Regions from separate parts of the Bradyrhizobium sp. 62B genome, predicted to be linked through region 3. Evidence: riboswitches for the same ligand, from Rfam matches in the RefSeq annotation. Region 3 holds a riboswitch; each other region holds the start of a gene.

Region 1 (4,205 bases), 720 kb from region 3:
CGAGCTCACGCCGCATTACGGCGAAATTTGTCCGGTCGCGATCGTCTGGCGCGCGAGCTGGCCGGACCAGCGTATCGTGCGCGCGACGCTCGGCACGCTCGATGCAGCAGTCGGCGCGGAGATGGAGCGTACTGCGCTGATCCTGGTCGGCAAGACGCTTGGCGCTGCGGATTTTGACGAGAGCCGCCTCTACGCCGCCGACTACGACCGTCGCTATCGGCCCGTCGGCGCCGAGCCGCGCTTTCCGGAGGCGTCGTGATGGCGGTGGGCCTTGTCATCTCCGCGCCGGCCTCCGGCGTCGGCAAGACCACGCTGACGCTGGCGCTCGCACGCGCCTGGCGCCATCGCGGCCTGAATGTGCAGTGCTTCAAGAGTGGCCCCGACTACATCGATCCCGCCTTCCACGCGGCTGCGACGGGCCGCGCCTCCGTCAATGTCGATAGCTGGGCGATGGACCGCGGAACGATCGCCCATCTCGTCAGCCGCGGCGCGGATGCCGATGTCGTGCTCGCCGAGGGCTCGATGGGCCTGTTCGACGGCGTCGCCGCGCGCGGCGTCTGCGGCACCGGTGCTACCGCCGACATTGCGGAGATGCTGGGCTGGCCGGTGCTGCTGGTGATCGACCCCTCTGGACAGGCGCAGACAGCGGCGGCGATCGCCGCAGGCCTGCGTGATTACCGCGCCGGTGTGCGCCTCGCGGGCGTCGTGCTCAATCGTGTCGCCAGTCCGCGCCATGAAGATCTGGTGCGGCGTGCGCTCAATGATGCCGGCATCGCCGTGTTCGGCGCGCTGCCGCGTCATGCCGAGATCAGCCTGCCGAAGCGGCATCTCGGCCTGGTGCAGGCCGAAGAGCAGGCCGAGATCGGCAAGCTGATCGACGAGGCCGCGCGCTTCGTCGCCGAGCGTGTCGATCTCGATGCGGTGCTGCGATCCGCAGCCGGATGGTCGCCGCGGCCGACCGCGGATGGCCTGAACGTGGTGCCGCCCGGCCAGCGCATTGCGTTGGCGCGTGATGCCGCGTTCTCCTTCGTCTATCCGCATATGCTTGAAGCCTGGCGCGCGGCGGGCGCCGAGATCGTGCCGTTCTCGCCGCTGGCCGATGAAGCGCCTGATGCGAGCGCCGATGTGTGCTGGCTGCCGGGCGGCTATCCCGAGCTCCATGCCGGCAGGATCGCGGCCAATGCGCGGTTTCGCGAGGGCCTGCGCGCCTTCGCCGAAACGCGGCCCGTGCATGGCGAATGCGGGGGCTATATGGTGCTGGGAGCCGCTTTGACCGACGCGGACGGGATCCGCCATGAGATGACAGACCTGCTTGGCCTCGAGACCAGCTTTGCCAAACGCCGCATGCATCTGGGCTATCGCCTCGCGACGCTCGCCGCGCCGATGCCGGGACATCGCGCCGGGGCGCGCCTGCGCGGCCATGAGTTTCACTATTCGACCATTCTCGCCCAGCCTGACACGCCGCTCGCGGTCGTGCATGATGCGACGGGTGCAATCATCGCCGAGACCGGCTCGCGGCGCGGCCATGTCAGCGGCACGTTCTTTCATCTGATCGCGGAGGACCGGTGAGCGGGTTCGTTTCCTTCATCTCCGCCGGACCCGGCGACCCTGAATTGCTCACGCTCAAGGGCGCCGCGCGGCTGCGCGAGGCCGACGTCGTGCTCTATGACGATCTCGCCTCGGGCGCGATCCTCGATCTCGCCCGGCCCGAAGCCAATCTCGTCGCGGTCGGTAAGCGGGCAGGGCGGCCCTCGACCAAGCAGCATCACGTCAACCGTCTGCTGGTCGACTATGCCGTAACGGGCGCGCGCGTGGTGCGGCTGAAGTCCGGCGATGCCGGGATATTCGGCCGCCTCGAGGAGGAGATCGAGACGCTGCGCGAAGCCGGCATCGGCTATGAGATCGTTCCCGGCGTCACCTCGGCTTGCGCCGCCGCGGCCCAGGCCGGCATTCCCCTGACAAGGCGCCACACCTCGCGCCGGGTGCAGTTCATCACCGGCGCGGACGTCACCGGCGAGCTGCCGCCCAACCTGAATTGGGCGGCGCTGGCCGATCCTGAAGCGACGACCGTGGTCTATATGGGCCGACGCACCTTTCCGGCGCTTGCCGCAAAATTGATCGCGCATGGGCTTGCCGCGGATACGCCGGCGCTGGTCGCCGAATCCCTCGGCCGTTCCGACGAGCGGCTGGTCCGCACCACCATTGCCGAGCTTGCCGAGCAGCTTGCCCGCGGCGGCGCCGCTTCCACCGCCGCCGTGATCCTGTTCGGCGCGCTGGCGGGGGATTATCCGTCGTGACGGCCGCGGCCGCCCTTCGCCTCTTGACGCAGGCGCGCCGAAAGGAGCACACAGGAGGGGCATGGTGCTCAACGCGGCGCAAAGCGCCGGAGCATAATCGGGAATGGGGATGGGCGGACCAAGTTGCGGCGCTCAAAACCCCAGCCGCCCCCGCGACTGTAAGCGGTGAGGGGCTCCGATCAGCCACTGGGCCGCAAGGCCCGGGAAGGCCGGAGAACCCAGTGAACCGCGAGCCAGGAGACCGGCCCTGCACGTTTTGAGGCCAAGGCCGTCGGGTGTGACGGCAGGAAGGATCTGAGCCATGCATATCGAACCCGGGATCGTGACGGGCGCCAAGCTCGTGTTGAGTTACGCAACCGGCATCGCCGCAGGCGGCGTTGCCCTGAAGCTCGCGGCCAAGACCGTACGCGAGCAGGGCATGACGTCGTTCGCCGCGCGCACCTTGGCCACGACGGTTCTCGTCTTCGTCTTCTTCGAGATCCTGCCGCACTTCCCGGTCGGCGTCTCCGAGGTCCACTTCATTCTCGGCTCGACCTTGTTCCTGCTGTTCGGTGCGGCGCCCGCCGCCTTTGGCCTCGCGTTCGGCCTGCTGCTTCAGGGCGTGTTCTTCGAGCCGGCCGACATCCCGCAATACGGCATGAATGTCACGACGCTCCTGGTGCCGCTGTTCGCGATCCAGGCCATCGCAACGCGGATCATCCCGCGCAACACCGCCTATGTCGATTTGAAGTATCGCCAGGCGCTGGCGCTGTCGACGACCTATCAGGCCGGCGTGATCGGCTGGGTGGCGTTCTGGGCGCTCTACGGCTCGGGCTTTGCGATGAGCAACCTCGCCAGCATCGCGACGTTCGCCGCCTCTTACGCGCTGGTCATCGTGATCGAGCCGCTGGCTGATCTGGCCGTGCTGGCGCTGGCGAAGTCGCTGCGCGGCGTCACCGCGCCGGGCTTCGTCACCCCGCGCCTGCACAACGCGGCCTAAAGAGACAAGGGGCGGCCGTCATGGCCGCCCCCGGCGCCCGCGATGCTCACGCTTTCCCTGATCGGCATCGGTTGCGGCGATCCTGGCCAGCTCACGCGCGCCGCCGTTGAAGCCATCAACGCCGCCGACCTCGTCCTGATCCCGCGCAAGGGAACGGCGAAGTCCGATCTCGCCGATCTCAGGCGGACGATCTGCGCGGATGTCCTGACCAATCAAACGACGCGTATCGCCGAGTTCGACCTTCCGGTGCGCGACACCGAGGAAGCGGATTACCGCAAGGGCGTGGACGACTGGCACGATGCGGTTGCCGCGACCTGGCAGCATGCGGTCGCAGATCATCTCAAGGGTGAGGGCAAGGTTGCGCTGCTGATCTGGGGCGATCCCTCGCTGTATGATTCCTCGCTGCGCATTGCGCGGCGGCTCGATCCCTTGCCTAAAATCGAAGTGGTGCCCGGCATCACCTCGATCCAGGCGCTGTGCGCGGCCCATGCGCTGCCGCTCAACGACATCGGCGAGCCATTTCTGGTCACGACGGGACGGCGCCTGCGCGAAGGCGGCTGGCCGCAAGGCGTCGACACCGTGGTGGTGATGCTCGACGGCGGCACGGCGTTCCAGTCGATCGATCCTGATAGCCTCCACATTTACTGGGGCGCCTATCTCGGCATGCAAGATCAGATCATCCTATCCGGCGCGCTCGCCGAGGCCGGCCCGCGCATCGTGGCCGTGCGGCAGGAGGCGCGCGCGCGCCACGGCTGGATCATGGACAGCTACATTCTCAAGCGTACGCGTTAAGCGAGGCAGCATGCTCCCCGACTGGGTCACCCAGAAATGCCCCGAAATCTCCGCGGTCCATCGCGACGCGGCGATCGCGCGTCAGGCGCAACTGACGAAGCCGACCGGTGCGCTCGGCCGGCTCGAGCAGCTCGCGA
Region 2 (4,205 bases), 720 kb from region 3:
GGCGCGCGTGCCGATCGTCGTCTTCGCCGGCGACCACGGCATCGTCGCCCAGGGCGTGTCGGCCTATCCGCAAGCGGTGACCATCGCGATGATGGCGAATTTTGCCGCGGGCGGTGCCGCGATCTCGGTGCTGGCGCGCGAGCTTGGCTGCAGCCTGGAAGTGGTCGACGCCGGCACGCTTGCGCAGGAGGAGATGACGGGAATCGTCACCGACAAGCCGCGCTATGGCACGCGCGATTTCAGCGTCGAAGCCGCGCTCACACCTGCGGAACTGGCGTTCGCCTTCGAGGCCGGCCAGCGCGCGGTCGCGCGTGCGGCGGCCAACCCGCCTGATCTCCTGATCTTCGGCGAGATGGGGATCGGCAACACCACCACATCGGCAGCGATTGCCGCGAGCCTGCTCGGCATCAGCGCCGAGGAGATCGCAGGCAGCGGGACCGGCGTCGATGCCGCTGGCCGGGCGCACAAGGCGCGGGTGATCGACGCGGCGATCGCGCATCATGGCGTTGCCGGCGTTTCGCCCGAAAAAATCCTGTGCGCCGTCGGCGGTCTCGAAATCGCGGCGATCTCGGGCGCGATCATCGCGGCCGCGCAGCGCCGCATTCCCGTATTGATCGACGGCTTCATCGTGTCGGTCGCAGCGCTCGCAACAGTGCGGCTGAACCCGTTGTGCCAGCCGTTCCTGCTGCCGTCGCATCAATCGGCCGAGCAGGGGCACCGGCTGGTGCTGCGCGCGCTGAACGTGCAGCCGCTGATCAGCCTCGATCTCAGGCTCGGCGAGGGATCGGGCGCCGCCATCGCGCTGCCCTTGGTGCGCAGCGCCTGCGCACTCCACAACGGCATGGCGACCTTTGCCGAAGCCAATGTGCCGGACAGGCCTAGCTGACCCGCTGATTGACCGAGACGACGCGCCATCCGGTCGCGAGGCGATCGATCCGGGTCAGCGACAGCGGATCGATCACGAAGCGCAAGGCGGCCTGCGGCGTGAGATCCAGCGCGATGCAGAGCGCTGCGCGGATGGTGCCGGAATGCACGACGAGCGTGGCCGGTCCGGCTCCGATCCGCGACAGGCCCAGCCGGACACGCGCGACCTGATCCGCAAAGCTTTCGCCGCCCGGTGGCCGCCCGCCTGCCGGATCATTCCAGAACTGGGCGTAAGTCTCGCCGCCGGTGGCAGCGAGTTCGTCGTGCCGATGGCCGGTCCAGTCGCCGAAATCCTGCTCGCGGAATTCGCTGACCAGCTCCGGTTCGAGCCCCAGCGCGCGCGCCGTCTCGACCGTACGCCGCGACGGGCTGGCATAGCTTGCGGCATTCCGCGGCAGATGGCGCTGCAGCGCCTCCAATTGCGCGCGATCGCCGAGGTCGGCCGGTGCGTCGGCGGCGTGGATGGTGCCTTTGATGCCGTCGACCGGCGCATGCCGGATCAGCCAGAGGAAGGTCTCGCCTTCCATGCTCATCTCCAAGGAAGTTGGTCGCTGTGGCAATAACAGCGCATGGGATACATTGACTCCGTCGCGATGGTAATCCTAGATGCTCGCGACGGTTTCCCCGAGAGGGGATGAAAAGGGAATGCGGTGCGGGGAAATTGTCCCCAATGCCGTGGCTGCCCCCGCAACTGTAAGCGGCGAATCTTGCATCACGAGCCACTGGGCATCTCGGTCCCGGGAAGGCGACGCAAGGTACTGACCCGCGAGCCAGGAGACCTGCCGTCAGCCGTGGTCACACGCGAAGATGTCGGTCGGGGAGTACAGACATTCGGCTTCATCGGACGGCTGCAAGGCCCAAGGTGAGACCTCGTTCGCTGTGACGTGCCACTGACGTCATACCGAGGTTTTGTGCCGTGTCTTCCATCCGCATCCTACGACCGCGCCGCTTCCTGATCGCCTCCGCAGCGCTCACGTTGGCAGTGGCCGATCTGCCCGCCGCGATGGCGCAGCAGGCTCGCGAACGGCTGCCGGCGGTCGAAATCTCGCCGGCCCAATCCCGCAAGCAGGCGAAGCCTGCTAGCCGGGAGGGGCAAAGCGCCCGCCGCGCGTCGTCGCGCAGATCCGCTGTGACGGCAGCGCCAAAGCCTGCGGTGCCGGGCGATGCCGTACAGACGCAGGCGGCGACACCGCTCAACAGCAATGCGGTGGCCGAAAGCGCCTCGCGGCTCGGCCTGACGGTGCGCGAGACGCCGGCGACCGTCGAGGTGATCTCGGCCGAGACCATGCGCGAGCAGGGCTATCGCACCGTGTCCGAGGTCGCGCAGGGCGCGGTCGGCGTCACCTCCGGGGATGCGCCGGGGGAGCCGGCAGGTTTCTCGATGCGCGGCTTCACCAACAGCCAGATCAACACGCTCTACAACGGCATCAAGATCGGCCCGCAGAACATGACCTCGCGGATCATGGACACCGCCAATCTGGAAGCCGTCGAATTCCTCAAGGGTCCGGCCTCGCTGATGTCAGGCGAGGGCGCTGCCGGCGGTGCGATCAATTTCGTCACCAAGCAGCCGCATACGGGACCGATCCGGAACGAGGCTGACTTCGCCTGGGATTCGCTGAACTCGTTCCGCGCGCATTACGGCTCGGGCGGCAGCACCAACGTGCAAGGCCTCGACTACCGCTTCGACATCAGCCGTTCCTCGCTCAACGGTTTTGTCGACGACACCAATACCAAGATGCTGGATGTGTCGGGTCAGCTCAACTACCGCATCTCCGACAGCCTCAAGGTCTGGGGCGCGATCGAATATCGCGAGGATCGCGGCAAGGCCTATTGGGGCGCGCCGCTGGTGCCGGTCGCCTTCAGCGGCGCGCATGCGACGAGCGGGATCGTGTCCGGCAATTACGTCTCGAACTACAACAAGACCAACCTCGGCGCCGTCACCATCGACGACCGCACCTTCAACACCAATTACAACGTTCTCGACAATCGCAACGTGGCGCAGGAAGTGTGGCTCCGCGGTGGCTTCGAGCTGAAGCTGGCGCCTGACCTCATGCTGAAGAGCCAAGCCTATGGCTACGGCGCCGAGCGCACGTGGTTCAACAATGAGGTTGAGGCGTTCAATTCCGGAACGAACCTGGTCGATCGCGAGCGCTTTTACGTCGCCCATAGCCAGCGTCTCGTCGGCAATGTCACAGACCTGATCTGGGACACAGACATCGCCGGTTTCGGCAACCGGTTGGTCACGACGTTGTCCTCGAGCTATCTCTATTTCGTCAGGCCGGGCGCCGCCAATTTCCCCGGCGATTCCGTGTCCCTCGTCGATCCCAACCGCGGCTTCTACGGCACGCTTACGACCAAGCAGCAGACCGCCCGGATCGACAACGAGGCGCTGTCGTTCGAGGACCGGCTGAAGCTGACGCGGACGTTCTCGCTGATCGGCGGCCTGCGCGTCGAGCATATCGGGCTCGACCGCAATTCGACCGACGCGGTAGGGGTTGTGAACGCGGGTTTCCCTTACACCAAGGACTGGGCGCCGGTGACGGGACGCATCGGCTACACTTGGGAGGCCGTGCCGGGCCTGACCTTCTTCAGTCAATACGCCACCGGCGCAGACGTCTCGGCCAACAACATCTTTTTGCTGTCACCGACCCAGCCGCTCGATCTCACCACCGCGCGCACCTACGAGACCGGCGTCAAGCACCTGTTCTGGGACAACAGGGCGGAATGGTCGTTCTCGGCCTACGACATCCTGCGCAAGAACGTCTATGCCGCGGCCGGCGGGCAGGCGCTCAACATCGCGGGGCGGCAGGAATCCAAGGGCGTGGAGCTTGCCGCCTCGGTGCGTCCGATCGATCCGTTGCGGCTGTGGGGCAACATTGCCTATGTCGATGCGCGCTATGCCGATTACAATTTCGTCGGCGGATCGTTTTCCGGCAACACGCCGCCGAACGTACCGCGCATCGTCGCCAATGCCGGCGCATCGTATCGGTTCTTCACGCCCTGGCCGGTGGAGCTCGGAATCACCGGCCGCCATGTCGGCGACCGCTACAACACCGACGCCAACACGGTGACGATGAAGGCCTACACCGTCGCGGACGTCTACGCCTTCGTCGACATTCCCAAGACCGTGTTTGGTGCGGTCGACCAGGCCCGCCTGACCTTCCGCGTCCGCAACATCACCGACAAGCGCTACGCGATCTGGGGCGATCCGTTCTATCCCGATCAGATCCTGCTCGGTGCGCCGCGCACCTATGAACTCTCGGCGGCGTTCAAATGGTAGG
Region 3 (4,205 bases):
CTGGGTCTTGAGCTGGAACGTTTGCGGGATGGCCGCGAAGGTCAGGGGATCGAAGGACGGCCCCGAGGACAGCCGCTCGTCGACGTCAGGCGTGCGGAAGGCGCGCGCGGCGCGGCCGAACAGCGAGACCACGTCATTGAGGCGATGCTCGGCTCCCAGATGCAGCGCATATTGGGTCTCCTCGCTGGTCAGCGGCGACGCGCCGATGTCGGCGTTGAACGGCGCCGCCGCGTCGAAATTGTCGCGTGCCGCAAGCCTGACGTTCTGCACCCGCGCCCCGTAGGAGATGTCGGTCGTGGGCGCGACTCCCAATGTGTGCTGGAAATAACCGGCGACCGTCTGCTGCCTGAGGTCGTAATTGTGCCAGGCGGCGAGCCCCTGCCCGGCGCCGCGGTCCTGCCGGAAGCTCGCATCGTAGTAGTCGATGCCAGTCAGGAGCTGCGACGGCATGCCGAGCAGCAGGCTCTTCACGCTGAGCCGCGGCGTGATCGACCACGTCGTCAGGTTGGAATCGACATAAGTCGAGGTGAAGAAGGCAGGAACCGGCGCCGGGCTGGAGAAGAACGCGCTCTGCTGCTTCTTGTCGCGCACACCGCCGTCGACGATGAGATCGACGCCGTTGACCAGGGTCTTGGTGAAGCCGGCTGTCGCGCTAATGCCCTGCTGGTTGGCGTAGTTGAACGGCGTGCTGGTGCCTCGGCGGCTGGTCTTGAGCTCGTCGAGGCCGATGGAGGGATCGACGGTGCGGCCGCCCGGCAGGCGCAGCTCCTGATTGTCGCCGGTGACCGTGAGAAACGCCGTCAGGCCCGGCGTCGTGTAATTGAGATTGCCGACGCCATTCTGCTGGGAATAGCGATTGTTGTCGCGATAGCCGTCGGTGCTGACGGCATTGCCGTAGAACGAGGTCGACCACGGCCCGGAATTGAGCGAGGTCGAGACATTGCCGAGCCTGGTGTTGAACGAGCCGAAGGCGGCCTCGATGCGCGCGGTCACGGGCGGTCCGCCGCTTCCGGTCTTGGTGACGATGTTGATCACGCCGCCGACCGCGTTGTCGCCGTAGAGCACCGCGCCGGAGTTGCCGCGCGTGATCTCGATACGCTCGATGGAATTGAGCGGGATGGTGGAGAGGTCCACCTGCGCCATGTCGACATCATTGAGCCGCCGGCCGTTGACCAGCACCAGCGTGTTGGCGGTGGCAAAGGCGCCGAAGCCACGCAGGTCCACGCTGGTCTTGGCGCCGATCTGGCCGCCATAGAACGTCGTGATCTGGGCTCCCGGAGTCTGCGTGGCGATGATCTCGGCAAGCGTCTGCGACGGCGCATGCGCGATATCCGCGGCCGTGATGACGGTCGTGGCGGCTCCGACGATGCCGCCGTCACCCGCGACAGCCTCGGAGCCCGGGCCGGATGAGCCGGTGCCATTGCCTGCCGGCGCGACATTCGCGGCTCGCCGCGGCCTCGTCGTCTCGCCCTCACCGATCGCCCTGGCCCGCGTGCGGTTCTGATCGTCGGGCTTGCTCACCTCGACCGGCGGCAACTGCTCGGCGACAGCATGCTGGGCGAAGGCGGCGGAGAGACCGAGCGAATGGAGCGAGACGGATGCGAACAGGCCTACGCTGAGGCGCCGGGCAGCAGAAGCGAGACGGGACAATGTTGTAACCTCGGTATGACGTCGGTGGCACGTCACAGCGAACGAGGTTTCACGGCAGAGCGATGGGCTGCTCCGGTGAAGCCAATGTCTGTACTCCCCGACCGACATCCTCGCGTGTGACCACGGCTGACGGCAGGTCTCCTGGCTCGCGGGTCGTTACCTTGCGTCGCCTTCCCAGGACCGAGATTCCCAGTGGCACAGGACGAAAGATTCACCGCTTACAGTTGCGGGGGCAGCCGTGGCGTTGAGACAAATCCCGGCGTTGGGACGTCCCGCACCACATTCCCTTTTGATCTCCATGAGGAGAACCGTCACGATCATCTACGTGCCGTTCCGCCGGAGAGTCAATCGGCCAGTCGGTGTAGCAACTGCGGCTCAAGTCCGCCCTCGCAAACGCTGGGCCTGGGCCCAGGCGGCAGCGACATCGCGAGGCGGAACATCGACGCGCTTGATCGGGGTCAATTCGCCGGAGGCCGAGACGATCGCAGTCTCCTCGCGGCGGCAGCGCGTGCAGACAAAGCGAACCTCATGCGGCGACGCCGACCAGCTCGACCGCTTCACATTGGCCGCCATCGGCCAGGCGTCGCAATGCGAGCACGACACCAGAAATCGGCCGGGATCGAGCATACCCATTCCATCGGACTCCGCGTCCTGCCCTCGTCTTCAATGGCTAACCCATGTGAATCGTTCCGGTGCCCCAGCACCGTCGGTTCCGTCAGGCCTCGTCGGCGACGGCATTGCGCAGCAGGCCGACCTTGTCGATCTCGACCTCGACGACATCGCCCGCCTTCATCCAGAGCGGCGGGGTGCGCCGCGAGCCGACGCCGCCCGGCGTGCCGGTGGCGATGACGTCGCCGGGCTCGAGCCGGGTAAACTGCGAGCAATATTCGATCTGGCGCGGGATATCGAAGATCATCTGATCGATGGTGGTGTCCTGCACCACCTCGCCGTTGAGCCGGGTCTGCAGCCGCAGCGGCCCGACCTCTCCGACCTCGTCGGGCGTCACCAGGAACGGGCCGAAGGCGCCGGTGGCGGGAAAGTTCTTGCCCGGCGTGAACTGATGGGTATGGCGCTGGTAGTCGCGGACGCTGCCCTCGTTGTAGCAGGCATAGCCGGCCACATGGCCGAACGCCTCGGCGCGGGGGATGTAGCGGCCGGCCTTGCCGATCACGACGGCGAGCTCGCCCTCGAAGTCGAGCTGGGTCGAGACCTTCGGGCGGATGATGTCGGTGAGATGCCCGGTCTGGCTGTTGGCGAAGCGGCCGAACACGGTGGGATTGTCGACCTCGGTACGCCCGGTCTCCTTGCGGTGGTTCTCATAGTTGAGCCCGATGCAGAGGATCTTGTCGGGGTTCGGGATCACAGGCAGGAAGGCGATGCTGGCCAGCGGATGGCGCTTCGCCCGGGCTGCCGCGGCGGCGACCTCGGACAGAACGCCCGCGGCGATCGCCGATTTGAGATCGGGATAGCGATCGCCCAGCACCGCGCCGAGATCGGCCACGGCGTCGCCGTCCACCAGACCCCATGACGCCACGTTGTTGATTTCAAAGCTTGCGAATTTCATCCGATGTCCCCCTGCTCCAACCGACCCTATCAGGTCGAGATGGCGGGGACGATGGCGGCCGGGGATGGCGCGGTTGCGATCCCTGCAAGGCAGCAGGCGATGCGCTCAGCGCGCGCCCTTGAGGCTGCAGGAGGTCGTGCAGGTGACGGTTGTGCCGCGATCGCATGATTTGCAGGCATTGACGCACTGGTTCATGTCGCGGGGGTTGTAGCTGTAGTTCCGCAAGGGACAGACCGGCGTCGAGCCGGTGATGTCCTGCTCCTGGTCGCAGGCCGCCGTCATGAGCGCGATGATGATCACGGCAACGAGGCGCATGGGATTGCCCTGTGAGGCATGGCAAAACGACGTTCACGGCGCACGCTGCATTGCAGCGAACCCCGGCCTTCCCAACACGGGCACAGCCGATCAGCGACGCCCGCATGCCATCAGGATGCGCGCCAAACGTTAAGAACGGATTGCAGCCGGCCTCAGGCCGCCGCCTGAGTTTCCGCCGCCTTGGTCGCGATCGCCTGCCGCATGTCCAGCGCCAGCTGACGGTACTGCTCCGAAAGCTTCAGATAGAACTCGCGCTTGGTGCTGTCGGTGGCGAGCTTGGCGATCAGCTCGCATTCGGCGGTGAGCGTCTCGAACCGTTCCAGCCTGTCCTGAAGTTCTGGCATCGGCGTGTCCCCATCAAACGCCACAAGGACACCCAACCTAAGCCCGGGAAATAGGTCACGGCGAACATCGTTATCCCGTAGAAATAATTTTTCCGGTGCGGCAGGCTATTTGCTGTCGAGGCGCCAGGCGCCGTCCCATCCCTGGTCCGGCGGGCTCGCCTCGAACTGCGCGATGCGGCCGAGCATCGTGCGCGAGGGGCCGTCGCCGGGGACGGCTTCGAGCGCCGCGCCAAAGGCCGCGCGCGCCGCATCGAAGCGCCGGGCGCGATAGGCGGCGAGCGCCTCGGCATAGTGCGTGCGCAAGCCAAATTGCGCATCCGTGAGCGCGCCAG
Region 4 (4,205 bases), 730 kb from region 3:
TGATGCGCGAGCAGGTCGATGTCCCAGCCCTGCGCACGCAGGAAGTCGAGATCGCCGCGGGTGGACTTCGAGCCGGGGATGATGACGAGCCTGACGTCGCCGGGGATTGCTTCGCCGGGGCGCACCATCACGAGATCGACTGAAGGCTCGAGCTTGAGCGGATCGAGATCGTCGAAATTGGCGATCCGCGACAGCGCGAGGCACGCGATCTTGCACTGGCCCGGCTTGCGCGCGTCGCTGAGCCCTAGCGCATCCTCGGCCGGCAGCTCGCCGGCGCGGGCAAACCAGGGCAGCACGCCGAAACCGCGCCAGGCGTTTTTTTCTTCGATCAGCCTGTAGCCGTCGTCGAACAGCGTGGGATCGCCGCGGAACTTGTTGATGACAAAACCTTGGATCATCGCGGCATCGTCAGGATCGATCACCGTCTTGATGCCGACGAGCTGCGCGATGACGCCGCCGCGATCGATGTCGCCGATCAGCACGACGGGCACGTCGGCCTTGCGCGCAAAGCCCATATTGGCGATGTCGGCCTTGCGCAGATTCACTTCGGCCGGACTGCCGGCGCCTTCGACCAGCACCAGATCGGCGCGCGCCTTCAGCCGCTCAAAGCTCTCCAGCACCGCGCCCATCAGCGAGGGTTTCATGGCCGCGTAGTCGCGCGCACGCGCCGTCGCGATGCGCTTGCCATGCACGATGACCTGCGCGCCGACATCGGTCTCGGGCTTGAGCAGCACCGGGTTCATGTCGGTGTGCGGCTCGACGCCGGCCGCGAGCGCCTGCAGCGCCTGCGCGCGGCCGATCTCGCCGCCATCGACGGTGACGGCCGCGTTGTTCGACATGTTCTGCGGCTTGAAGGGGAGCACACGCAAGCCCCGCCGCGTGAAGGCGCGCGCGAGACCGGCGACGATGAGCGACTTGCCCACGTCCGAGCCGGCCCCCTGAATCATCAGCGCCCGTGCCATCGACTTCAGAACTCGACGCCGGCCTGCGCCTTGATGCCGGAGCGGAAGGGGTGCTTGACCAGCGTCATCTCGGTGACGAGATCGGCGATCTCGATCAGCTCGTCCTTGGCGTTGCGCCCGGTGAGCACGACGTGAGTCGTCGGCGGCTTCGAGGTCGTCAGGAACTCCACCACCTCGGCGATGTCGAGGTAGTCGTAGCGCAGCGCGATGTTGATCTCGTCGAGCACGACCATGCGCAAGCTCTCGTCAAGGATCAGCTCCTTGGCCTTCTCCCAGCCGGCGCGCGCGGCGGCGATGTCGCGGGCGCGGTCCTGTGTCTCCCAGGTGAAGCCTTCGCCCATCGCGTGGAACTGACAGAGCTCGCCGAAATGGCCGGTGAGCAGGCGCCGCTCGCCGGTGTCCCAGGCGCCCTTGATGAACTGCACGACGGCGCAGGGGAAGCCGTGAGCGACGCAGCGCACGATCATGCCGAAAGCCGAGGAGGACTTGCCCTTGCCGGCGCCGGTGTGGACGATGATGAGGCCCTTTTCGCCGCTCTTGGTCGCCATGATCTTGTCGCGGGCGGCCTTCTTCTTCGCCATTTTCTGGGCGTGCCTGACGTCGGTGTCCTCGGTTGTTTGGGTATCCGGTTCAGGCGTCATGGGTCCCGGTCCTTCGGCTTGACAAGAGGCGGCCACCGGCAAATGGTGGCCCGGCGTTGGTTCCTGTCCTATGACAGGCGAAGAGGGAATGCGATAGGGTCCGAATCGGCAAGATTAGGGTCCAAAATGCAGCCGCCCCCGCGACCGTGACCGGAGAGATGCCCGAAGCCACTGATTCCCACGGGAATCGGGAAGGCGGGGATCGAAGGGCAAAACCCTGCTCCGCAAGCCGGGAGACCTGCCAGCGCGACGAGTTTTGGACCGGCGGACGGGGTGTTCCGCGACGGGGAAACGGACCCTTCTGAAGAATGGTCCGTGTGCCTCATCGCCTCCCGCTGATATCTGGAAGAGGCGATGACCGTCACACTTCATGTCTGCATCACCTGCCGTGCCGGCGAGACGCTCGGCGAGGGCGAGACGACGCCCGGCAAGCGCCTGCATGGTGCGATCCTCGAGGCCGGCGTGCCCGACGGCGTCAATGTGGTTCCCGTCGAATGCCTCTCTGCATGCAGCCAGGGCTGCTCGGTCGCGCTCAGCGCGCCCGGCCGCTGGTCCTATGTCTATGGCCGCTTGTCCGAGACGAATGCGCAGGACGTGGTCGCAGGCGCTGCGGCCTATGCGGCCGCGCCCGATGGCCTCGTGCCCTGGCGCAGTCGTCCCGAAATCTTCCGCAAGCAGTCGCTTGCCCGCATTCCCCCTGTCGCCGTCGTGCCGGAGGCCGCCGAATGAGCTCGCTCGCAAAAGTCCCTGTGACGGTGGTCACCGGTTTCCTCGGCTCCGGCAAGACGACGCTGATCCAGCATCTGCTCGCAAACCCCAATGGCAAGAAGCTCGCCGTGCTCGTCAACGAGTTCGGCAGCGAGGGCGTCGACGGCGAGATCCTGAAGTCCTGCGCCGACGCCAATTGCCCCGAAGAGAACATCGTCGAACTCGCCAATGGCTGCATCTGCTGCACCGTCGCTGATGATTTCATTCCGACCATGGAGCAGCTCTTGGCGCGCCCGGTGCGGCCCGATCACATCCTGATCGAGACCTCGGGCCTGGCGTTGCCGAAGCCACTTTTGAAGGCGTTCGACTGGCCCGAGATCCGCTCGCGCATCACGGTCGACGGCGTGATCGCGCTGGCCGATGCCGAGGCCGTCGCGGCCGGCCGCTTCGCGCCCGATCCTGATGCGGTCGAAGCGCAGCGCGCGGCGGACGAAAATCTCGACCACGAGACGCCGCTGTCGGAAGTGTTCGAGGACCAGATCGCCTGCGCCGACATCGTGCTGCTGACCAAGGCCGACCTTGCGGGCGCCGCCGGGATCGAAGCCGCCAAGGCTGTGATCACCGCCGAGATGCCGCGCCGCGTGCCGATGCTGCCCGTCACTGACGGCGCGATCGACGCGCGCGTGATCCTCGGCCTCGGCGCTGCCGCCGAGAACGATCTCGCCGCACGTCCCTCGCATCACGACGGCGAGGAGGAGCACGAGCACGATGATTTTGCCTCCGTCGTGATCGATCTCCCTGAGGTCGCCGACATCGACGCGCTGGTCGCCTCGGTGCAGAAGCTGGCGCGCGAGCAGAACGTGCTGCGCGCCAAGGGCTACATCGCGGTCGCGGGCAAGCCCATGCGCCTGTTGCTGCAGGCCGTGGGCGAGCGCGTGCGCCATCAGTTCGATAAGCCCTGGGGCGCGGGTCTCCGGCAATCAAAGCTCGTCGTGATCGGCGAGCATGGCGATATCGATGAGGCCGCCATCAAGGCAGGACTTGGTATTTCAAGGCTTGGCATCTGATGCACGTCGTCTTCCGCGAGAGCCGCGGTCTCGAGGAGACCGCGACGCCAAGAGACATCGGCCAGGACCCGGCCGATCTCGTGGTGCTCTCGTATTCGGATTCTGACCTTGCTGCCTTCGCAGCCGGCTGGCGCCGTGGCCGGAGCAGCCTGCCGTCGCTGCGGCTCGCCAACCTCGCCGAGCTGCGTCATCCGCTGTCGGTCGATACCTATGTCGAGCGCACGCTGTCGCAGGCGCGCGGCATTCTGGTGCGGCTGATCGGCGGCGAATCCTATTGGCCATACGGCCTCGCGGCGCTCCAGCAACTGGCGAAGGATCGCGGCATCGTGCTCGCCGTGCTGCCGGCCGATGGCCGCGACGACGTCAGGCTCGATGCCTATTCGACCTTGCCGGTCTCGACGCTGCGGCGCCTCAAGGTGCTCTGCGACACCGGCGGCCCGGTCGCGGCGCAAGCGGCGATTGCGCAGCTGGCGCTGGCCTCGGGACTTTATGCCGGGCCTGTAGTCGGCGACATGACCGTGCCCGAGATGGGATTCTACGATCCCGCGCGCGGTGTCATTGCTGCGCCGGCGGGCGGCGGGGGGAAGCCCCTCGCGCTGGTGACCTTCTATCGCTCCTATCTCACGGCCGCCGACACCGGCCCGGTCGATGCGCTGATCGCGGCGCTGCGCGAGAAGGGTTTTGACGCGTTCGGCGCGTTCGTCACCTCGCTGAAGGCTCCGGGTGTCGCGGGCTGGTTGCGCGCGTATCTTGCGACGAATCCTCCGGCGGCGATCGTCAACGCAACGGCGTTCTCCGCGATCGGCAACGACGGCACGACGCCGTTC

What was found. A riboswitch is a leader RNA that binds a small molecule or an ion and turns the genes downstream of it on or off. The one in region 3 is predicted to bind cobalamin.
Region 1: another riboswitch for cobalamin. It lies ahead of ML401_RS12725 (energy-coupling factor ABC transporter permease); the one in region 3 lies ahead of ML401_RS16155 (TonB-dependent receptor).
Region 2: another riboswitch for cobalamin. It lies ahead of ML401_RS12745 (TonB-dependent siderophore receptor); the one in region 3 lies ahead of ML401_RS16155 (TonB-dependent receptor).
Region 4: another riboswitch for cobalamin. It lies ahead of ML401_RS12660 (DUF1636 domain-containing protein); the one in region 3 lies ahead of ML401_RS16155 (TonB-dependent receptor).

What each region holds. Positions count from the first base shown of each region.
Region 1 covers NZ_CP092841.2:2,728,999-2,733,203, forward strand. Annotated here, with positions in the region: gene cobM (precorrin-4 C(11)-methyltransferase) at 1-259, shown strand, start outside; gene ML401_RS12715 (cobyrinate a,c-diamide synthase) at 259-1,569, shown strand; gene cobA (uroporphyrinogen-III C-methyltransferase) at 1,566-2,297, shown strand; cobalamin riboswitch at 2,343-2,562, shown strand; gene ML401_RS12725 (energy-coupling factor ABC transporter permease) at 2,599-3,276, shown strand; gene cobF (precorrin-6A synthase (deacetylating)) at 3,319-4,068, shown strand; gene cobT (nicotinate-nucleotide--dimethylbenzimidazole phosphoribosyltransferase) at 4,079-4,205, shown strand, end outside.
Region 2 covers NZ_CP092841.2:2,733,244-2,737,448, forward strand. Annotated here, with positions in the region: gene cobT (nicotinate-nucleotide--dimethylbenzimidazole phosphoribosyltransferase) at 1-886, shown strand, start outside; gene ML401_RS12740 (histidine phosphatase family protein) at 879-1,451, opposite strand; cobalamin riboswitch at 1,524-1,726, shown strand; gene ML401_RS12745 (TonB-dependent siderophore receptor) at 1,841-4,204, shown strand.
Region 3 covers NZ_CP092841.2:3,448,713-3,452,917, reverse strand. Annotated here, with positions in the region: gene ML401_RS16155 (TonB-dependent receptor) at 1-1,650, opposite strand, end outside; cobalamin riboswitch at 1,764-1,978, opposite strand; gene ML401_RS16150 (hypothetical protein) at 2,026-2,283, opposite strand; gene ML401_RS16145 (fumarylacetoacetate hydrolase family protein) at 2,366-3,214, opposite strand; gene ML401_RS16140 (hypothetical protein) at 3,320-3,529, opposite strand; gene ML401_RS16135 (hypothetical protein) at 3,682-3,873, opposite strand; gene ML401_RS16130 (adenylate/guanylate cyclase domain-containing protein) at 3,979-4,205, opposite strand, start outside.
Region 4 covers NZ_CP092841.2:2,716,332-2,720,536, forward strand. Annotated here, with positions in the region: gene ML401_RS12650 (cobyric acid synthase) at 1-962, opposite strand, end outside; gene cobO (cob(I)yrinic acid a,c-diamide adenosyltransferase) at 968-1,603, opposite strand; cobalamin riboswitch at 1,644-1,864, shown strand; gene ML401_RS12660 (DUF1636 domain-containing protein) at 1,958-2,332, shown strand; gene cobW (cobalamin biosynthesis protein CobW) at 2,329-3,378, shown strand; gene cobN (cobaltochelatase subunit CobN) at 3,378-4,205, shown strand, end outside.